3 regions of the Pseudoalteromonas sp. TP27 genome follow, and region 2 is predicted to be linked to each of the others. Evidence: predicted binding sites of a transcription regulator. Region 2 holds the regulator's gene; each other region holds the start of a gene.
What was found. The regulator sigma-54, encoded in region 2, starts transcription at its own class of promoters, with help from an activator protein. The targets are predictions, from matches to a motif close to GTTGGCACGNNNNTNGNNT.
Positions count from the first base shown of each region.

Region 1 (7,969 bases), on a different contig from region 2:
TTCAGTCAATCCCGCATTATATGTAAAAGTACCAAAGGGGCCTGAGACATTAAAACGACCATCTAAATAGTGTACATATTCGTGTTGTAGGTTATATACCTGCCCTGTATAAGCACAAGAAAAAGGTACCCAACTATCCTCACAAATGTGCGATATAAATTTCGCTTGGTTTGCCGAGTTTGATGGCGACCCCTCTAAGTACATTCCTCCATTATCAGTGTTAATTCCAAAATGCGCTTGGCCATTAGCTTTATACTCTGCACTTGATAAGTAAATATAAACATCTAAGGTAGTATTATTGTCATTGGGCAGCGGGGAACTAGCATTCGTATTAAAAAAACTGTAAAAATCCGTTTCAGTTTCAGATATTTCATCGCAACTACTTCTTAATTGCTGTTGTGTTATACCGCTTTGCGCTCGTAAATTCACAGAATTACATTGATAAGATTCAGTAAACACCTGATTTATAGTTGCCGCAGATGCGTTTTGGAAGCCACAAAGCATAAATGCAGCTATGGCCCCCACTGAGTTTATAGTTTTAATCATGCACTTTTCTCTTTAAGTATTATTTGAAAGTGAAGAATCAAGACATTCCTGTGTCAGTACATTCTTTTCGATCTTTAGAAGAAACATTTCTCAACTTATGTTTCACAGTTTAGGTATTTTCATTTACTTCCCAAGAGAATCTTCAAATCTCAAGGATTAATAAAATAGAGCTATTCAACATTTACAAAATAAAATATATTGAATGCAATATACACAAAAGGTAAATGAAAGTTACCAGAATGTAAACAGGGTAATTAAGAATCAGAGCTAAATGATGACAACTGATTAAAAAAGATATCTTTAAAGCAGCTAATAACAAGCTCTATAAAGTGCAAGTGAGGCGAGTAAAAGTAAAGTTTGAGGGTTAGGCTAATATTGAAGATAATAATTACCATCAATATTAGTTAACATTTTTAAATACCTGGTCTGTTAATTGATAAAAATCTCTTGCGTGCTTATTCTTTCATTAATAATAAATGACTCTTCTTATCATATGACTCGATTAGATACAGGTGTTGCTCATCATCGCTCAAAGCAACTTCGAAGTAATTAGCTTTGCTATAGATAAGTTCTTCAATTGTTTTTTTATCAAAATTATAATAAGAGACTATACTTTTCACTGCATCACTCTTGTCGATAAAGTAGACCCCATGATTAAATACAACAAAGTCATTTACATCATTTTTATTGGCACTAAGGACTCTTGAGATGATTTTAGTATGACTTTTTGTGATTGGGTTGTAGTGGTAAATATCATTATTATCAGCCCTACTGTAAAAGAAATCCCCCGTAGGAGATTGTGCAATACTGTCTGCATTTGGTATCGCAGTAACTATGTTTAATGGGTACCCTGAGTCTCCCATTTTCATGACTCTAGAATTGCCATATATTGACTCAATAAAATGAAACTCATTACCTGAAACAGAAAACCTACCTGTATATAAATTTTCTCCATCAGGGCAAAGAGGGGTAGCCTTGCCCGTTTTTATATTTATAAGCTGGCATGTGTGGTTTATCGATAGCACCGCTTTATTTGTGCCTTTTTTCCAATTAATACTAAGTGGTGAATAATATTTCGATCGCTCTTTAAACTTTGCTAGTTGATTTATATTACCTTTATCATATTGCCATAATTGCACTTTATTACTGGGGGTAACAGCAGCAAAGACTAGCCTACCACTGCCCACTTCTGCAATGCCGTGGAGGGACATTTTATTTCTAACAAGAACTTTACCTACCCCATCACCACCTTTTAATGGGTTAGCATATTTAACTATTTGCCTTGCAAACGACTCATTTCTCCCCTCTTGCTGCATGACTATATACGGCTTTCCTATTATTTTAGTTGGCCAGTAGCCTAAATATGCTCTCTCTGTAATTTTGATTACTTGCTGAGTCGCAATATCATAGTTTGACAAATACCCTTCAGCATCTACAAAAAAAAGTGATTTACTATTATCACTAAAACTAAACCCTGCTCTCTCTTCATAAAGAGAAATAGGGGTCGGTATAAATTCTCTATCCATAATATTGAAAAGATTAATTGTATAACTTTGCATATTATCAGCGCGCATTACAGCCAGCCACTGCTTATCTGGTGATATAGAGGCAAACAAATCACCTTGAGACGCTAATTCAGGGGAGCTTATTTGTTCTAACTTAGCCTGAAAGATATCATATAAATAAAGCTTTAAAGGCGCTGTAGCTACTTCACTCATATTGAAGAAGAACTGCTCATCATTGAGCCAATGTATTGAAGGTGAGATATTATGAATAGGTAGAGTTATATGTAATTTAGCATTAGTTGCTCTTAGCTCTTTTGAGTCAAAATTGGCTAAATAAATGCCAGCAAATTTACTATTATACCGAACAAATGCAACCCTAGTTTTATCAGGAGATACACTAGCAAAGTTATCGTTATTGAATGAGCTACTAAAAACTTTGCTTACACTCTCTAAATCGTCTGTATAGCTTGCATAAAGCTGCCAGGCATTATGCTGGGCTGAATGATGTGAAAAGAATAAAACCTGGCCATCATCGCTTAAAGAAAGACTTTGGACTCTCCCATCATTATGTGTCATTGAGGTAACTAAGCTATATTTATTAGGCTTAGCCATATATAGATAAAAAGTAAGAGCAATAATTAAGACAAGTATTACACTTAAATATATATAGCGATAATGATACTGACTCTTAATCTCAGAAATTCTTTTTGTAATGGCTCCTATAACATTAAAGAGTTCATTACTTAGGCTATTAGCTTCAATATTCCTGCTTTGAAATATTGAAGCATTCAATCTGTACCCACTACCACTTGTACCTGTTACCGTATGAATATATTTATTATTTGGTTCTACTTGAGCCAGTGCTCGACGTAAACTATAAATGTGATTATTAATTGTATGATCACTTACTGTAGCACTCCCCCAAATATGATTTCTCAAATCATCTCTTGTTACAAGCTGTCCGGTTCGACTCGCGAGGTGACATAAAATCCTCATCGCCATAGATTGAATATCTATCGATTCCCCATCGCGACTCAACTTATCTACCGTTGGATTAACTGTAAGCTTTTCTAGTTGGAAAGCTTTATTAAAGTCGGTCATTACATATCATTAAACTAATCACAAAACATGATATACAATATACACAAAACGTTATTTTGACTAGTATATTCAACTCATATCTGCTACTTATTTGAGTATTGGAGATTACCAAATATGCATTTATATAAAATACACTAGATAAAGCACTTCAAAGTCTAACTGGACTTTAAACTCGCTAACTAAAACCCACAAAAAAGCCGCTGTATTTTTCAATACAGCGGCTTTTAAAATCATAATTCTAAATTAATAGATTATGACTTAGGTGCACGACCCGCACGTTTACGTTCGTTTTCAGTAAGGTGGCGCTTACGGATACGAATGTTTAGTGGAGTAACTTCAACTAGCTCGTCATCATCGATGAACTCAAGCGCTTGCTCAAGTGAGTAGTTAAGGTGTGGAGAAAGCGTTTGCGCTTCATCAGTACCAGATGCACGTACGTTAGTTAACTGCTTGCCTTTAAGGGCGTTAACTGTAAGGTCGTTATCACGGTTATGAATACCGATAACCATACCTTCGTATACTTCAACACCGTGACCGATGAATAAACGGCCGCGTTCTTGTAAGTTGAATAATGCGTTAGTAAGTGCTTTACCCGTTGCGTTAGCAATCATTACGCCGTTCTTACGAACACCGATGTCGCCACCTTTGTGAGGACCGTAATGATCGAACGTATGGTACATAAGACCAGAACCCGAAGTAAGCGTCATGAAATCAGTTTGGAAACCAATTAAACCACGGCTAGGGATCATGAAATCTAAACGCATACGGCCTTTGCCATCTGGAGTCATGTTAGTAAGTTCACCTTTACGTAGGCCAACTTGTTCCATAACAGAACCCTGATGCTCGTCTTGACAGTCAATTGTAACTGTTTCAAACGGTTCTTCTAGAACGCCATCTACAGTACGTAAGATAACTTCTGGACGAGAAACTGAAAGCTCGTAACCTTCACGACGCATGTTCTCGATTAAGATACCTAGGTGTAATTCACCACGACCAGAAACACGGAAGCTATCTGGGCTAGCAGTATCTTCAACGCGAAGTGCTACGTTGTGTACTAATTCTTTGTCTAAACGTTCACGGATGTTACGTGACGTTACAAACTTACCTTCTTTACCACAGAAAGGTGAGTTATTTACAGAGAATGTCATTGTTACAGTTGGCTCATCAACACTTAGTGGTGGTAATGCTTCAACGTTTCCTGGGAAACAAACTGTGTCAGAAATCTTAAGCTCACCAATACCTGTTACAGTTACGATGTTACCAGCGTAAGCTCTATCAGTTTCGATACGCTCAAGACCTAAGTAGCTTTGTACTGCACCAATTTTACCGTTACGTGTAGTGCCATCAGCACTGATAATAGTAACTTGTTGGTTAGGAGCAACAGAACCACGTTTAATACGACCAATACCAACTACACCAACATAAGAGTTGTAATCTAGTTGAGAAATTTGCATTTGGAAGTCACCTTCAGGATCTGCATCCGGTGGTGATACTTCTTCAACGATCATCTTAAACATAGGTTCCATGTTTTCAGATGGCTCGTCTAAATCTAATGTTGCCCAGCCGTTGATAGCTGAAGCGTAGATTACTTTAAAGTCTAACTGTTCGTCAGTTGCGCCAAGATTGTCGAATAAATCAAAGATTTGATCCATAACCCAATCAGGACGTGAACCTGGCTTATCAATTTTATTGATAACTACGATTGGCTTTAAGCCTTGCGCGAATGCCTTTTGCGTAACGAAACGCGTTTGTGGCATTGGACCTTCTTGAGCATCAACAAGTAATAATACTGAGTCAGCCATCGAAAGTACGCGTTCAACTTCACCACCGAAATCGGCGTGTCCCGGAGTATCTACGATATTGATATGGTAGTCGTTCCAAGAGATGGCTGTGTTTTTAGCCAAAATGGTAATACCACGTTCTTTCTCAATGTCGTTTGAGTCCATCACGCGCTCTTCGTTACCGCCGCGTGTTTCTAATGTACCTGATTGCTCAAGTAGTTTGTCAACCAGAGTTGTTTTACCGTGGTCAACGTGCGCGATAATCGCTATATTTCTTAACTTTTCGATGCTCATATATTTACTCAGAGAAATTAAATTCTCAATGATCCTGCAAGATCTACGCACTCATCCACGCTTTCGCGAGATGTCCCAGCATAGGATTTAAAAGGGCGCATATTATCCCTCATTAATGACATGGATGAAAGTTTATCCAATATATATTTTAAAACTTTCTCAATACTTTTACTAAGTATCTGTTTTTTATATGACAATTATATGAATTAAATTTTAATTATTTTTCAAAAAAACCTCTTTTTGACTATTTTTCCGATCTTTTTGTTACTCTTTTGCATTTAGGTTATGCTAATTTCAGCTGATTAAATTAACAACAAATTACGCTCTGTAAATTTTGCACCGAAATGGAATATTTACGCACCAATATGGTGCGTTTGTATATTCCATTTTGATGCAATGATATTTTTTTAATTTATAAACAGCCAGTTACAATAATGGCACAAAATCAGCTTAGTAAATACCAAAGCAATTATGCAGCAATAACAAAACCCAATAGTTGGAGGACACATGTCACAATCGGTTTTAGATTTTATTAAAGAAAATGACGTCAAGTTCATTGATTTACGCTTTACTGACACTAAGGGTAAAGAACAACATGTATCGATTCCTCATCACCAAGTTGATGAAGACTTTTTTGAAGACGGTAAAATGTTCGACGGTTCTTCAATTGCAGGCTGGAAAGGCATAAACGAATCAGACATGGTATTAATGCCAGTGCCTGAGTCAATCAAACTAGACCCTTTCACAGAAGAAGCGACATTAATTTTACGTTGTGACGTAGTAGAGCCTTCTACACTACAAGGTTATGAGCGCGACCCGCGTTCTGTTGCTAAGCGTGCTGAAGACTACATGCGCTCTACAGGTATTGCAGATACAGTTTTATTTGGCCCAGAGCCAGAATTTTTCGTATTTGACGACGTTAAATACAAATCAGACATGTCTGGTTCTATGTACAAAATTGATTCTAAGCAAGCTGCTTGGAACTCAGATAAAGAATATGCAGATGGCAACACAGGTCACCGTCCAGGTGTTAAAGGCGGTTACTTCCCAGTTGCTCCAGTTGATGACTTCCAAGATTGGCGTTCAGCTACGTGTCTAGTTCTAGAAGAAATGGGCCAAGTAGTAGAAGCACATCACCACGAAGTAGCAACAGCAGGTCAAAACGAAATTGCTACTCGCTTTAATACAATGGTATTAAAAGCGGATGAAATCCAAGAAATGAAATATGTTATCCACAACATGGCTCACTTATACGGTAAAACGGCAACGTTTATGCCTAAGCCAGTTGTTGGTGATAACGGTTCTGGTATGCATTGTCACCAGTCTTTAGCTAAAGATGGTGTTAACCTTTTTGCTGGTGATAAGTACGGCGGTCTTTCTGAAGACGCACTTTACTACATTGGCGGCATTATTAAGCATGCTAAAGCAATTAACGCGTTTGCAAATGCCTCTACTAACTCGTACAAACGTTTAGTACCAGGTTTTGAAGCACCAGTTATGCTTGCATACTCTGCACGTAACCGTTCTGCATCAATCCGTATCCCAGTGGTTCCATCTGAAAAAGGTCGTCGTATTGAAGTACGCTTCCCGGATCCAACTGCTAACCCATACCTTGCTTTCTCAGCAATGCTTATGGCTGGCCTTGATGGTATCAAAAACAAGATCCACCCTGGCGATGCAATGGATAAAGATTTATACGACTTACCAGCTGAAGAAGCAGCAGAGATTCCAACTGTTGCAGCATCACTTGACGAAGCACTATCTGCACTTAGCGCAGACCGTGAATTCTTAACTCAAGGTGGTGTATTCACTGACGACTTAATCGAAGCTTACATCTCACTTAAGTCTCAAGAAGTTGAAAAGCTTAACATGACAACTCACCCAGTTGAGTTTGAAATGTACTACAGCTGTTAATTTAGCTGTTTAAAATATGTGTGTTCTCAAGCCCGCTTTGCGGGCTTTTTTAATGGTAAAATTAAACAAACTCCACTAAAGTTAAGTTACCGATAAAAATGCAGGGCTGCAGAGTGAATAACAAGATTTTATTACTATTAATTACTTTAGTATTAAGTAATTATGGTTACGCAGGTGAAACAAAAATATACGCTTGGAAAGATAAAAATGGCGTATTAGTGTTCTCAGACACCCCTCATAAAGGGGCTAAAGAGGTAAAACTCACCAGCCAAGATCTTAATATGCCTGCAACAAATACTGACATTTTTGACGAGCAACCCCAGCCTCAACAAGCGGCCTTTAGTATTGCCATTTCCTCACCTGATCATAACCAGACTATTCGTGAAAATACCGGCAGTGTTTATGTTACTAGCCTAATAAAACCACGCTTTGAAACTGGTTTTACTATACAACTTTTTATTGATGGTAAAGCACATGGCACCGCCAGTGACAGCTCAACCTTTGCAATAAGAGATGTAGAACGTGGTCAGCACACACTACAATTAAAGCTTTTTAATAGTAAAAACCAAGTTATTGCTACAAGTGAGCCCTGCATATTTTTTATGCACCGAAAAGGGCTAAACCTAGGTAATTAAATTGGGGCATTACTAAACGTGCAGCAGTGTATTTAATCATATAACTTGCTTGTAAATATCCACGCACTAAAATGGTGCAGCTATGATTAATAATAAAAACTTTAGCCCTGAGCTACTCGATGCCATTTGGCAAAATCAAACAACCGCTATCATGTTGCTTGATAAAAACTTCACCGTTGTCTATGCCAATACC
Region 1 is NZ_JARDAK010000006.1:130,562-138,530, reverse strand. Features, by position in the region: gene PX700_RS09640 (collagenase) at 1-546, opposite strand, end outside; gene PX700_RS09635 (winged helix-turn-helix domain-containing protein) at 1,002-3,152, opposite strand; gene typA (translational GTPase TypA) at 3,404-5,227, opposite strand; gene glnA (glutamate--ammonia ligase) at 5,735-7,141, shown strand; gene PX700_RS09620 (DUF4124 domain-containing protein) at 7,255-7,776, shown strand; gene glnL (nitrogen regulation protein NR(II)) at 7,859-7,969, shown strand, end outside.
Region 1: a site for sigma-54 is predicted at 5,661-5,679, ahead of glnA (glutamate--ammonia ligase). Genes of this name have one in related genera too.

Region 2 (7,969 bases):
CCAAAATGATATCGATGACTGGCAATACGCAATCAACTATGGCGACCCTTGCTAATGTACATGTGTGTATTAAAGTAGAAAAAGAAGCCTGTTCATTGGGTCTAGCTCCTACATCCAGTACCACTGCAACGCTTGCGATGGGCGATGCCATGGCAGTTGCATTATTAGAAGCTCGCGGGTTTACTGCTGATGACTTCGCGCTATCTCACCCAGGTGGTAGTTTAGGCAAGCGCTTATTACTTACTTTAAAAGATGTTATGCACAGCGGCGCAAATACACCTATTATTGATGTTTCACAAACAGTTAAAGACGCCCTTATTGAAATGTCTGCTAAAGGTTTAGGTATGACAGCCATTGTTGATGAAAATCAGCAGCTCGTGGGATTATTTACCGATGGCGATTTGCGTCGTATTTTAGAGCAAAGAATTGATATTCATACAACACAAATAGATGTTGTTATGACTAAGTCATGTACTACGGCTACGCAAGATATTTTAGCCGCTGAAGCGCTTAATATTATGGAACACAAACGTATAAATGGCTTAATCGTCGTCAATGAGCTAAATCAGCCTATTGGCGCACTAAATATGCAAGACCTATTAAAGGCAGGAGTGTTATAAATGCAATTTGAAGAACTCTATCAACCGCTGAGCGATGATGCAAAAGCACGCGCTAAAAAAGTAAAGCTACTTATATGCGATATTGATGGTGTATTTTCTGATGGCCGTATTTATCTTGGCAATCAAGGTGAAGAGCTAAAAGCATTTAATACAAAAGATGGTTTTGGCATTAAAGCGCTTATAAACAGTGGCTTTGAAGTGGCTGTAATTACTGGTCGTCATTCAAAAATAGTGCAACAACGTATGAGCAGCTTAACCGTACAGCATATTTATCAAGGCCAAGAAAATAAGCTCGTTGCCTATCAAGAGCTAAAAGATAAACTTAACCTTAGCGATGAACAAATTGCTTATATTGGTGATGATGGCCCTGACATGCCCGTTATGGAATTAGTCGGCTTTGCTATTGCAGTAAATGATGCTCATCCGCTTATAAAGCGTTTATCACACTATGTAACGCAAATGCCTGGCGGCTTTGGCGCAGTAAGAGAGCTTACCGACTTGCTCATGCTTGAAAATGGTAAAGCATTGACTACACAAGGCACTAGTTCATGAATGCAGCGCGCATAATATTAAGCGTTTTATTCATTAGCTGTATGGTTTGGCTTTGGTACCCTTATTTTACACAAACTAATGTTGCACCTCAGGCTGAGTCTGAAGTTATTGCAAAACCTGACTACATAGCTATTGAACTCAAACAAACAGCCTATGACGAGCAAGGTAAAATTAGCCACAAAGTCACTGCGGCTAAAATGGAGCTATATCAGCAATTAGGTTTTACATTTTTCGAAAAACCTATTTTTACTTTATATAACGAAAAGCAAACGTGGCAAATAAATGCAGACGAAGCAACATTATACGAAGACAAGCAATTAATTTTAGAAGGCAATGTGGTTGCCAAAAACTTAACCGATAACGCCATGATAGACAAAATCAATGCTGATAATATTCAGGTAGATATAAAGCTATTAACAATGCGTTCGGAGCAACCCGTTATCATCACTGGACCCAATTTAAAAATCACTGGTAAAGGCCTAGAAGCCGACTTAAAAACCGAAGTGATAAAACTAATTAACCATACGCGAACCATATATTATGACCAATAAAATATTAAAATCACTTATTATTCCTACACTTATACTAGCGTTTAATAGTAATGCTGCAGAACAAAACTCGCTATCTGCTGCAAATCAAATTTCAATAAGCGCCGATAAGCAAGAAGGCCAATTAAAAGCTAACGTGGGTATTTTTGAGAAAAACGTTGAGATTATTCACGGTAATCGCCGAATTACAGCAGACCGCCTCGAAGTACATAAGCGCGATGAACTTGGTGATAACCAGCAACTATTAATTGCCACGGGTAGCCCTGCTCGCTTTGAAGAGAAGCAATCAGATGGCACAACTATGAGCGCCAGTGCAGACGAAGTTCGTTACGATGTATCTAAACGTTTTTTAACGCTCGTTGGTAATGCAGAAGTATCGCAAGCAGGACAAAAAATTAATGCCAAAAGTATTACCTACGATATAGAACAACAGCTAATCAGTGCCGAAAAAGATGAAAACTCAACTGACCGCGTTCACACGATTTTAGTGCCTATCGAAACTAAAAAAAGCAAAAAAGACGATAAAGGTCAGCCATGAGTACATTAAAAGCAGAACTATTAGCAAAGAGCTATAAAGGTCGTGAAGTTGTCAAAAACGTCGGCCTTGAAGTCAAAGCAGGCAGTATTGTTGGTTTACTTGGTCCTAACGGCGCAGGTAAAACCACCACGTTTTATATGATTGTGGGACTTGTACCTAGCGACAAAGGTAAAATTTCTATCGATGATAACGATATTACTCTTTTACCTATGCATAGTCGTGCTAGATTAGGCATTGGCTACTTACCACAAGAGTCTTCAATTTTTAGAAAACTGACTGTTTATCAAAACTTAATGGCAATTTTAGAAACACGCAAAGAGTTAAATAAGCAAGCCCGAGAAGACACGCTCGATAAATTATTAGATGAATTTAGCATACAACACATTCGTGATAGCCAAGGTATGGCATTGTCGGGTGGCGAACGTCGCCGCGTGGAAATAGCACGTGCGCTGGCAGCCGATCCTAAATTTATATTATTGGATGAACCATTTGCAGGTGTTGACCCGATTTCGGTATTAGATATAAAGAAAATAATAGAACATCTCAAAAATCGTGGGATTGGTGTATTAATTACCGATCATAACGTAAGAGAAACCCTTGATGTTTGTGAAAAAGCCTACATTGTTTCTCATGGGGAGCTGATTGCATCAGGTACTCCAGAACACGTATTAAATGATAAAACAGTACGCGATGTTTACTTAGGCGAGCAATTTAGGCTGTAACATTTACGCCATGTCTTTAAGCATCTGCTAGTATTAATTATAACAACATAAAAGGATTGTTAGAGATACATGAGGCAATCACTACAGCTGCGCATGGGCCAGCAACTTACAATGACTCCACAGCTGCAACAAGCTATTCGTTTGTTGCAACTCAGTACATTGGATCTCCAGCAAGAAATACAAGAAGCTCTCGACAGCAACCCGCTATTAGAGGTTGAAGAACCAGACTATTCCGAAGACGCTGCTGGTAAAAACGAGCAAAAAGCAGATACCGATGACATAACTGTTAGCGCATCGGCCGACGATGCTCCAAGCGAATACGAACAAGATAGTGGTGAAGCACTTGCAAAAGACACGCTAAGTGACGACATGGCTATGGATGTTAGCTGGGATGAGTACATGAGTGCTGCTCCTGCAGCATCATCAGGTCCAATGCCTGAAGACGAGTCAATCTACCAAGGCGCCTCAACAGAGACGCTCCACGAGTACTTAATGTGGCAGTTACAATTAACGCCATTTAGTCCTACCGATGAAGCTATTGCTATTGCTATCGTAGAAGCCGTTGATGATTCAGGTATTTTAACACTAAGCTGCGAAGAGATTTTAGAAAGCTTTAATCAAGAAAACGAAGAAGATAACGAAGTTGAACTTGATGAAATTGAAGCTGTATTAAAGCGCATCCAACTGTTTGATCCTGTAGGTATTGCTGCACGTAGTTTACAAGAGTGTTTATGTATTCAGCTTAACCAGTTTGATAAAGAAACACCTTACATTAATGAAACTAAAATGATTTTAACCGAGCATATTGATTTATTAGCTGCTCGTGACTATCGTACATTAATGAAGAAGACTAAGCTCAAAGAAGAAGAGCTTAAAGAAGTAATGACATTAATACATACTCTTAGCCCTAAGCCTGCAGATACTATTGTAAGAGAAGAGTCTGAGTATGTTATTCCTGATGTGTCAGTTAAAAAAATTAAAGGCCGCTGGGTTGTTGAATTAAACCCAGATAGCATGCCTAAAATTCGTGTTAATAGCCAATATGCGGCAATGTCTCGCACTGTAAAATCAAGTGGTGATAGCCAGTTTATTCGCTCACATTTACAAGAAGCTAAATGGTTTATTAAAAGCTTAGAAAGTAGAAATGACACACTATTAAAAGTAACTAATTGTATTGTTAAGCAGCAACAAGGCTTTTTTGAACACGGCCCTGAGGCTATGAAACCGATGGTTTTAAATGATGTTGCTGAAATGGTAGAAATGCACGAATCAACAATTTCGCGCGTAACAACTCAAAAATATATGCACACACCTCGTGGCATATTTGAGCTTAAATACTTTTTCTCAAGCCATGTAAGCACCGAAAATGGGGGTGAATGTTCTTCTACAGCAATACGTGCGCTCATCAGAAAATTAATCGCAGCAGAAAACTCAGCAAAACCATTGAGTGATAGTAAAATAGCGGATATATTGGCTGAGCAAGGAATTAAAGTAGCGAGACGTACAATCGCAAAATATCGCGAATCTCTGGCTATTCCACCGTCAAATCAACGTAAAAGTTTGATTTAAGACGCTAAACTAAGAGGGTAATGCTTATGCAACTAAACTTAACTGGTCGTCACGTAGAATTAACCGATTCGCTAAGGGACTACATTAGTACTAAATTTGCGAAGCTAGAAAGACACTCTGATCATATTAATAATGTTCATGTCATTCTTGATGTAGAAAAACTAAACCAAAAAGCAGAAGCGACAATACATGTAAGTGGCGCCGAACTCTTTGCCTCTACAGAACATCAAGATATGTATGCTGCCATTGACTCGTTGATCGACAAGCTAGATCGCCAAGTAATTAAACACAAAGAGAAGCTTGCTCGACACTAATATGATGAAATTAAGCTCACTTATATGCCAGGACTGCAGCAAAGCTGCGGTCCTTTTTAATAGCAAAAAAAGAATTTTAGAGTTTATTAGCGAACTTGCTCATGACAAACTTCCCTACCTACCGCAACAAGACATTCTTAATGCTTTAATGAGCAGAGAGAAGTTAGGTAGTACAGGTATAGGGCGTGGTATTGCGATTCCTCATGGAAGAATGAGCGGTGCAGAAGAGCCTTTGGCTTTAGTGCTCGTTAGCGAAACGCCAATTAATTTTGATGCTATAGATAACCGCCCTGTTGATATTTTCGTCGCACTCATCGTACCAGATGGAGATAACCAGCAGCACTTAAAGACTCTAGCTACCATTGCTGATAGACTCAATAACAAAGATTTTTGTAAGCAGTTACGCTGTGCAAAATCAGATGCTGAACTTTACCAAGTTATTGTTGATCAATCGTAGTTTTATTAAAGGGTGATAAATGGAATTAATTATCATAAGCGGCCGTTCTGGTTCTGGGAAATCGGTTGCTTTACGCGTTGTAGAAGATTTAGGTTATTATTGCGTAGATAATATTCCAGTAAACCTACTGCCTTCATTAGTGCGCAGTGTATCTGATAGCTACGATAGAATTGCTGTCAGCATTGACGTTCGAAACATTCCTAAAGAGCAGGAAGAATTTAACGATATTCTTGAATACCTACCTGATTTTGCAAAACCTACATTATTTTATTTAGACAGCGACGATCAAACATTGATCAAACGCTTTTCTGAAACACGCAGATTACACCCATTATCAATAGATTCACTGCCTCTGGATTTAGCCATCAAAAAAGAAAAAGAATTACTTGATGTATTAATCACCCGCGCCGACTTTATGATAGACACAACTGATTTAAGCGTTCATCAACTCGCTGAATCTATTCGTGAAAAGATTTTAGGTAAAAAAGATAAGCAACTTATTGTCACATTTGAATCGTTTGGTTTTAAACACGGTATCCCAAAAGAAGCAGACTATGTATTTGATGCACGCTTTTTACCAAACCCTCATTGGGAGCCTGAATTAAAACCTTTAAATGGGTTAGATCAACCCGTTAAAGATTATTTGGCTAGTCATAGCATTGTGCAAAAATTCACATGGCAAATTCAAACATTTGTACAAACATGGTTGCCGCATTTAGAGAGAAATAACCGCAGTTATTTGACCATTGCCATTGGGTGTACGGGCGGGCAACATCGCTCTGTGTATTTAGCGCAAACGATTGGTGAAAGTTTTGCAATGACACATCCCAATGTAAAAATTCGCCATCGCGAACAAGAAAAATAATATAGCTGAATAATCACCTGTTCAGCTTAGGTAGAGTAACTTATGCATTGTGAAGATACTTTTTTAATAAAAAACAAATTAGGATTGCACGCCAGAGCAGCCACAGTGCTTGCCCAATTGGCAGTGCAGTTTGATGCGACAATTACATTATTTCAAGATGACAAAGAAGCCGCAGGCGATAGCGTACTTGCACTCATGTTACTTGAAAGTAGCCAAGGAAAAGAAGTAAAAGTTGTATGTAAAGGCCCCGATTCTGAGCAAGCTTTACATGCTGTTGGAGAATTAATAGCACAACGCTTTAATGAACAAGAGTAATCTGTTTTATAAAAACAACACTCGCATTACTAATGCCTCAACTAAAACAGATATATAAAATAAATATGGTTAGTGACGCCAGTTAACTCACCTCTCCCCATAAAGTAATATAAAAATTTATAAAGGACGCCAATGCCTGAAGCTTTTGAACAAGATTACCCACTACAACAACTAAAGCAGGTGACTAAGTCACTTAATAGTGGTCAATTTGTTCAAGTTAGGCGCATGCTCGCAAAAACAGCTCCTTGTGATACCGCACTACTATTAGAATCATCACCGCATAAAATTCGCCGACTACTTTGGCAATTGGTTGATCCCGACGTACAAGGTGATGTTCTTGAAGAACTATCAGAAGATGTACGTTTAGGCATTATTGCCCAAATGGAACCTAAGCACATTGCAGCCGCAACCGAAGATATGGGCCACGATGACTTAGGTGAAGTATTACGTAGTCTGCCAGACACCGTTTATAAAGACGTTGTTAGCGCGATGGACATTCAAGACCGTGAACGTGCAACACAAGCGCTTTCGTATCAAGAGCGTTCTGCTGGCGCGCTAATGAACACCGATACGGTGACCATTCGCCCTGATGTTACGCTTGATGTTGTACTTAGGTATATTAGGTTACGCGGCGAGTTGCCAGAAGGTACCGATGACCTGTACGTTGTTGATAAGCATAACTGCTTTATAGGCGCTTTATCACTCAGTACATTATTAACTAATCCGCCAGAAAAAATTGTTCGCGATTTAATGGATGAAGATTGTGAGTCTATCCCAATCTCAATGGATGAAAGTGAAGTAGCTCAATTATTTGAGCGTCATAATTGGATATCGGCCCCCGTCGTTGATGATAACGATCAGCTCCTTGGTCGTGTCACTATCGATGACATCGTTGACGTAATCCGAGAAGATGCTGAACATAGTTTATTAGGCTTAGCCGGTCTTGATGATGAAGAAGATACTTTTGCCCCCGTACTAAAAAGCTCTAAAAAACGCTCAGTTTGGTTAGGTGTCAACTTACTAACTGCACTTGCAGCTGCTTTTGTAGCTAGCTTTTTTGAAGGTACTTTAGATGTGCTCCCTATTTTGGCTGTACTTAACGGTATTGTCCCTTCTATGGGTGGTGTTGCAGGTAGCCAATCGCTAACGCTTGTTATACGTGGTATTGCAGTAGGTCATATAAATCAAACAAACCAACGCTTCTTGATGATGAAAGAGCTTGCCATTGGCGCGCTAAACGGCATTTTGTGGTCGCTGTTAATTGCAGGTGTTATTGCCCTATGGCAATGGGACTTTATGCTTGGTGGTGTACTCGCCTTCGCTATGTTTATGAACTTAGTTGTTGCAGGTGTAGCTGGTGCAAGTATTCCAATAATTCTTAAAAGAATGAATATAGATCCTGCACTTGCTGGTAGCGTAGTACTGACTACAGTGACAGACATTGTAGGTATATTCGCCTTTTTAGGTAC
Region 2 is NZ_JARDAK010000012.1:31,620-39,588, reverse strand. Features, by position in the region: gene PX700_RS14150 (KpsF/GutQ family sugar-phosphate isomerase) at 1-620, shown strand, start outside; gene kdsC (3-deoxy-manno-octulosonate-8-phosphatase KdsC) at 621-1,172, shown strand; gene lptC (LPS export ABC transporter periplasmic protein LptC) at 1,169-1,723, shown strand; gene lptA (lipopolysaccharide transport periplasmic protein LptA) at 1,713-2,258, shown strand; gene lptB (LPS export ABC transporter ATP-binding protein) at 2,255-2,980, shown strand; gene PX700_RS14125 (RNA polymerase factor sigma-54) at 3,050-4,549, shown strand; gene hpf (ribosome hibernation promoting factor) at 4,576-4,863, shown strand; gene ptsN (PTS IIA-like nitrogen regulatory protein PtsN) at 4,868-5,320, shown strand; gene rapZ (RNase adapter RapZ) at 5,340-6,185, shown strand; gene PX700_RS14105 (HPr family phosphocarrier protein) at 6,228-6,500, shown strand; gene mgtE (magnesium transporter) at 6,633-7,969, shown strand, end outside.

Region 3 (7,969 bases), on a different contig from region 2:
TTATTAGATGCTAAGTTTTCGATAAAAATAGCATGCTCGTTTATTGTGTTGCCCGTACGCAGTATAAGTGCACGTTGTATAACGTTATCAAGCTCACGCACGTTACCAGGCCATGTATGAGCCAATAGCTTTTGCTCAGCCGCTTTATCTAGATACGCCATCGGCTCTTTACTTTTACTAATATGGCGCTCAATTAAATGCTTAGCCAATACAATAATATCACCGGGGCGTTGGCACAATGGTCGCCACATCAATGGAAAAACATTAAGCCTGTAATATAAATCTTCTCTAAACTGGTTTTTAGCAACCGCTTCTTTTAAGTCACGATTACTGGTAGCCAAAATACGCACATCAAGTTGAATTGTTTTACGGCCACCTAAACGCTCTACTTCACGCTCTTGCAGTACGCGCAAAAGCTTAGCTTGCAACCCTAAGTCCATCTCAGTAATTTCATCAAGTAAAATAGTACCGCCCTGCGCTTGCTCAAACTTACCCGGGCATGCTTGAATCGCGCCCGTAAAAGCCCCTTTTTCGTAACCGAATAAAGTGGCTTCGAGCATATTTTCAGGAATAGCCGCGCAGTTAATCGCCACAAATGGTTCATTACAACGGCTCGACTTATCGTGAATATAACGAGCAAGTACTTCCTTACCAGAACCACTTGGGCCAAGTACCATAACACTAGCATCAGAGCGTGCCACTTTACTTGCAAGCCCTAACAATTGAATACTCGTTGGATCGGCAACAATAGGGCCGTCAGTTTCTTTAGCTTTTTCAGGCAAATAACGGCTCACCATATTTAACAGCACTTCAGGTGCAAATGGTTTAGCCATGTAGTCAATTGCACCTAGGCGCATGGCCTCTACAGCATCGTCAATTGTGGCGTACGCCGTCATCATCAATACCGGTAAATCAGGATGGTTTAATTTAATACTACGTAATAGATCAAGCCCACTCATTGCGCCCATTTGCACGTCACTTACTACAAGAGAAAACGACTCTTTTTTTAGTAATAGCATTGCTTGCTCAGCACTGTTGGCTGCAACACATTCAATACCCGACATTTCAAGGGTATCAATTAAAGCCTCACGTAAACCTGCATCATCTTCGACAACTAAAATAGTATTACTCATAATGATTCCTCTAATTTAGATGTTGCCTTAATAGGCAGTAACAAGCTAAAACAAGCACCACCCTGCGCATTATTAGTCACATCAACACGACCTTGATGCGCATTAGCCACCGAACTGACTACAGCAAGCCCTAAACCTGTACCTTGGCTTTTTGTAGTAAAAAATGGTTCGAAAATTTTATCGCTTTGGCTTAAATCTACACCTGGGCCATTGTCGATCACGCTAATGCGAACCATATCTAAGTCTTTTAAATCTCTCTGCGCGCTTATTTTTACTTTTGCGCCACTGCCAATAACTTGAATACTGTTATGTACAAGGTTTTGAATAGCGCTGGCCAGAGCAGTTTTATTACCGACAATTTGTATATCGGGCTCAGGTAAGCTTACATCCAGCTCACTTTCATTAAGTGCGACCATAGCATCAGCGCCCGCTTTAACTTCTGTTAAAAGCTGCTGCATTGAGACTTTCTCTACAACTTGCTGCTCGCCACTTTTGGCAAATAACAGCATGTCGTTTACTTGAGTTTCTAAATCTTTTAAACGCGACATTAGTTTTGTTTGAAAGTTATCGCGAGATGCTTCGGGTAAACGCTTTGACCCTAAGTTAGCAGCATAAAGCATAGCGGCTGAGAGCGGCGTACGTACTTGATGCGCTAATGATGCCACCATTTTACCCAGCGCACTTAATCGCTGCATATGTGCAACCCGCTTTTGTAAGCGGCGAGTTTCGGTCAAATCAGTCATTAAAATAAGTTGCCCAGGCTCTGGTGCTAAAGCAGTAATATCTAGCTTTATTAAGCGTCCGTCTTTTAAAGACACTTCGTGACCATCATCTTGATGCGGCCTAAAAGAGCGCTGAATAACATTAAACCAGCGTTCGCCTTCAAGTGGCTCACCGAGCATGTCAATCGCTATTTGATTCGCTTTTGCAATCAACCCTTTGCCATCAAGTACAACCACACCTGTTGGCATGGTATCAACCAAATGCGAAAGCCAACTTGCTTGCTTGCGCAGATCGCTTAATTCACCAATGTACTCCTCTTGAAGTAAACATGGGTTATACTGATTTGCAGAAAAAAACTGTGGTTTTAGCACGCTAGCAAGGGCCATAATCAAATCTCGAATTGATGTAGATACATGTCTAAATGCACGATTTATACCATAATTTATTTACATACTTATCATTAAGTTACGTCAATAATTTGAGCGACATAAAAATGACGCACACGAAAAGGAATAATAATGAGTGAGCAAATACAGTGCCGTTGTCCATGGCTCGATACGACTAAACCCGACTACGTTATTTACCATGATGAAGAATGGGGCATCCCCCTATATGATGATACAAAGCTGTTTGAATTTATCACGCTTGAATCAGCGCAAGCCGGTTTAAGCTGGTACACAATTTTAAAAAAACGCAGCGGTTATAAAAAAGCATTTGCTAATTTTGATGTAAAAAAAGTGGCACAATTCACACACGATGACATTGAAAAATTAATGCTTGATGAGGGTATTGTGCGCAACCGCTTAAAAATTGCAGCAACCGTCAACAACGCTAAGCGCTTCATTGAAATACAAAAAGAATTTGGAAGTTTTAGTAACTACCAATGGCAATTTGTCGGCAATAAACCGATTATAAGTAATTTAAATAGCATTGAGGACTACCCAGCAATTACAGAGGCATCAACCGCATTTGCTAAAGATTTAAAAAAGCGTGGTTTTAAATTTTTAGGCCCAACCACCGTTTACGCTCACATGCAGGCCTGCGGTATGGTTAACGATCACAGTAATGATTGTTTTAGAAAAGAAGAAATTATTAAGGCTTTTAATGAGTAAGTGATTTATATCCATAAAAGTGATTTGTTCACAAAGAGGTTAAGAGACGTTGCGCTTTAGATAAGTGACGCGTAAGTTGACTATGGTTTCTCATTTACCTTCGTTTTTCTCTTTTTGAAACAGCGTTTTGTTTAAATGATTAAAAGTCTCGTTTTTCACGCGAGCAAGCTCAGCGTCTACCGCCAAGGTTTAAGTTTGCGTTTACCTTGTAAACGCGCTGCTTGCAGGCGTTCAAAAACGTAGTTTTTGGGATAGGTGTTTAAATAATTAAAAGCTCACGCCTTTCACGCGAGCAAGCTCAGCGTCTACCGCCAAGGTTTAAGTTTGCGTTTACCTTGTAAACGCGCTGCTTGCTTGCGTTCAAAAACGTAGTTTTTGGGATAGGTGTTTAAATAATTAAAAGCTTCGCTTTTCACGCGAGCAAGCTCTACGTCTACCGCCAAGGTTTAAGTTTGCGTTTACCTTGTAGACGCGAAGCTTGCTTGCGTTCAAAAACATAGTTTTTGGGATAGGTGTTTAAATAATTAAAAGCTTCGCTTTTCACGCGAGCAAGCTCAGCGTCTACCGCCAAGGTTTAAGTTTGCGTTTACCTTGTAGACGCGAAGCTTGCTTGCGTTCAAAAACGTAGTTTTTGGGATAGGTGTTTAAATAATTAAAAGCTTCGCTTTTCACGCGAGCAAGCTCTACGTCTACCGCCAAGGTTTAAGTTTGCGTTTACCTTGTAAACGCGCTGCTTGCAGGCGTTCAAAAACATAGTTTTTGGGATAGGTGTTTAAATAATTAAAAGCTTCGCTTTTCACGCGAGCAAGCTCTACGTCTACCGCCAAGGTTTAAGTTTGCGTTTACCTTGTAAACGCGCTGCTTGCTTACGTTCAAAAACGTAGTTTTTGGGATAGGTGTTTAAATAATTAAAAGCTTCGCTTTTCACGCGAGCAAGCTCTACGTCTACCGCCAAGGTTTAAGTTTGCGTTTACCTTGTAGACGCGAAGCTTGCTTGCGTGACGGACAAAGTCCGTAAAGTAGTTGCTCATTAATGAGTAATCGACAACCTAAATTAAAGTATTTCAGCTTTTATATTGCTAATCTCGTGAAAGATTATACTTTTTCATTTTTTCGACTAACGTAGTTCTGCGTACACCTAATATTTCGGCTGCCCGAGCCACAACATAGTCGTATCGCTCTAACGCTTGAGTTATTAAGCTTATTTCAAGTTCGGCTAAGTAATCTTTAAGTTCAATACCATCATCCGGCAGGACTCCGCCATCTACTTGGCTAAAATCTGCTTCAGGTTCACTCTCATAATCACTAAAGCCCGAGCTAAAAATATCGTTAAAGGCGTCTCTTTCCATTAACTCTTCAGGGTATTGAGGCTCGTACGCCTCAACCTCAATATAACGATATTTATCAGGTAAATCGGGGATATCAACCACTTTCTCGGGAAACATAATAACCATACGTTCCACTAGATTTGCAAGCTCGCGAATATTACCTGGCCAACTATGCTCTTTTAAGCTTTCAACAGCACGCTCAGTAAACTTAGCAGTTGAGCCACTTTGCTCATTTACGCGGCGCATTAATTCTTTTAATAATAATGGTATGTCATCAGCACGCTGAGAAAGAGATGGGCTTTCAATAGGAAATACATTTAAACGATAGTATAAATCTTCACGAAACGTGCCTTGCTCTATCATAGATTCGAGATTGCGATGAGTTGCTGCAATTATGCGTACATCGGCTTGAATTGCCTTAGTACCTCCCACGCGTTCATAACTGCGCTCTTGCAATACCCGAAGCAGTTTAACTTGCATTTGCAGTGGCATATCGCCTATTTCGTCCAAAAATAGCGTACCACCTTGAGCCAGTTCAAAGCGCCCTTTACGAGCAGAAATAGCACCGGTAAATGCACCTTTTTCATGGCCAAATAATTCACTTTCGAGCAATTCCCCAGGAATAGCACCACAGTTTACGGGTACAAAAGGCCCTTTAAGACGTTTTGACAATAAGTGTACGTTACGTGCGACTACCTCTTTCCCGGTGCCCGACTCACCTAAAATGAGCACATTAGCATCAGTTTTAGCTACTTGCTCAATTAAAAAACGTAGATCTTTAACTGCGGTTGTTTCACCCACAAGGCCATCAAAAGTATTATGTGGTTTATTATGTTTATGCTCATTGGGAAGCATTCGCTGGTATTGCTGGCAATCATGTAGCAACTGGGTTGTTATATCGTGGCTAAATGGTTCGCACACTAGCCCAACGACATTAGCAATACTTAGTAAGGGTTTGAGTGTTTCACCTATTAACAAAAAGGGAAACGTAGGGTAGCGTTTTATCAAACTTTCATGATCAAGCGATTGCAAAGCACCTAAAATTATAATGCATTCTTTATTTTGGTACTTGCTAAATGCTTGTTCAAAATCAGCTTCGGTATGTAGTTGCACCGCTTCACCAATAAAAGTAAGTGAGGCATATAATCCTATCGAGCGATTATTATTATTATCTAAAATTAAGATCATTCTTAGCGGCCATTTATTTCACTAATTTATTCTGTTAACTAAATTGTAAGCCAGTTGAAATTGTATGCAAGCACTAGTGGCGACTTTTTGACATTAACGCCAAAAAACAGACACTGTAAAATAAAATCCAATACTTTAAGATTAACTCTACAACATAAAATTTATTCTTCACCATTAAATAGTAGTAACTAATGAGCGTATAAACTTTTATGCCGTTAACATATTGAGCAACATATGTTCACTTTTTACGATAGGGTTTAACTCCTGAAAGATACATAGGTATTTTGTGATTTAGGTTAAGCCTGTAATGTGTAAGACTATAGAAATAGTAAATATACTTAAAGATATAACTACTTTTGCCGATATATAGTAGTTAGTTTATATTTTGGAACTAAACTTGCTTAAATTGCTAGATATATTATTAAACTTTTAGGATTAGACATGGCCCATGCATCAATAAATAAATACCGCCAAATAACCGTTAGTAGCGTAAAGGAAATGACACCATATGAACAAGTCAAACTTGTTTTTGTAAATATCATCGGTAAATTATCTGCTGCAAAAGGATTTGTTGAACGAAAAGAGTTAGCAAAAAAAGGAATCGCTATCTCTGATTGCATTACTTTACTCGGTGCCCTACAACAGGTATTAAACTTTGAGAATGATAACGAGATTTCATCTAATCTTGATGCATTGTACGATTACTGCCAACGTAATTTATTAGTCGCTAATTTAGAAAATGATATACAAAAGATCGATGAGGTAATTCTCTTAATTAAAGAAATTAAATCAGGTTGGGAAGAAATTCCTTTCGATCAAAGAGCTCTGTAACTACTATGTCTTTTACCACAATAAGCGCCGAACAGGTTTCCGATAATGAAACACGCAGGCAATGTAATGAGCTTATACTTTTAGTTGATTCTGATGTAGAGCTAGCGCTAAACGCACATCACACATTAAACAGTTACTTAAAAAAAACACTTACTGAAGATAAAAGCTTTTACTCAGCTGACGAACTTAAATTTTTGATTGCTCTTATCCAGCAACTTTCTAGTAAGATAGAAAATGAAAAGAAGCTTGTCGCGACTAAAATAATCAGTAAGCAAAAAAGTAAAAATGCAGTAAAAAAGTATAAATCTCATTTTTAAAAATGCTTTTAGTTAACTTACATATCCATTTTATTTTAGTAATACAGCACTTTTACCATGCTCCCATTACGTAAATTTGCTTAGCGCATAGCAAATCAGTCAAATATAAACTTTGGCTGATTTGTATCGCTTTAAATTAAAACTTCATCGCCATACCAACTGACCCTATTACTACGATATGAAATAAGCTATTTACACCAATCTGCTTATATATCGATATATCAGGTCTACTTAACGATAATAAAATCACATTAGAACTAGCTAATAACTTTTTATCTAGTTGTTCTAAATAAAGTTTTTAACGATATTATAGAGTGATTTAGTTCGTTAAACTCCTCAAAGATTTATTCAGGCTGGTATTAGATAACGTTTCATTTTAACTAGCCTTCTCTGTTGGATAGATTCGCTCAGTTCTCATACTCGTGGATATAATAATTTTCAGCAAGTAGGTGGTTTTTTTATCTTGGAGTAGTCATGCATATAATAGGACGCATTGAGGCTAACACTTGGTATTGTTTTAATTAGAATTAGCATTCGTTTTTTGGGCTAATAGCTTTTAGTTAGCTATGCAGGAAGGTTTTTCTAGTGATAAGGTCAAAGTAACAAGCTGAGGGAGAACCTGTTACTTTATTTAACCTCTAACTTAAAGTTTATTGGGCTTAACTTGATTGTTTAACTACACCAGGGAGATTAGCTAATTGTTGTGTTAAATAACTACCTGTTGAGTTCATATTTGCAACAAGTAAATCCATCGCATTATATTGGCTTAATAAGCGTTTTTCGTAAGCAGCCATGCGTAAATTAAAGTCTTCAGCATCGTCGCTTAGCTTATCTATTTGCGCTTCACGCCCATCTATACGTGTCTCAATAATTCCACCTGAGGCTGTGTAACCTTTAATAACCGTATCTAGCTTGGCAACAAAACCATCATCTTCATTTTCACCAACAAAAAAGGTCTTTATTGCTGCTGGGTCATCTTCAACGGCCTTCTTTAACACATCGTCATCAATACTTAATTTGCCTGAGCGCTCCGTTCTAATACCATAATTTGATAAAAAGTCAGTATTACCATCTCCTGTACTAAACTCAGAGGTAAGTAATGCTCTAACTTGGTTCACTGAACCTCGCAGCAATGAGTCGCCTGCCAATGCACCCACTCCATTTTCAGCAGATGAACTGCCTAATTGTGCAGATAAATCAATAAATGCGTTAAACTTCTCTACAAACGATTTTAACCCTGCCGCAATGTTATTATTATTTTCGGTTATTTTTGCTTTACTTAAATCATCATCTGCATCATGAGCTTTTTTGGCATTAATAGTTACGCCATCAATAAC
Region 3 is NZ_JARDAK010000005.1:143,279-151,247, reverse strand. Features, by position in the region: gene PX700_RS08415 (sigma-54-dependent transcriptional regulator) at 1-1,133, opposite strand, end outside; gene PX700_RS08410 (sensor histidine kinase) at 1,130-2,242, opposite strand; gene PX700_RS08405 (DNA-3-methyladenine glycosylase I) at 2,375-2,968, shown strand; gene PX700_RS08400 (sigma-54 dependent transcriptional regulator) at 4,048-5,484, opposite strand; gene fliS (flagellar export chaperone FliS) at 5,926-6,315, shown strand; gene PX700_RS08390 (hypothetical protein) at 6,321-6,632, shown strand; gene fliD (flagellar filament capping protein FliD) at 7,292-7,969, opposite strand, start outside.
Region 3: a site for sigma-54 is predicted at 5,869-5,887, ahead of fliS (flagellar export chaperone FliS). Genes of this name have one in related genera too.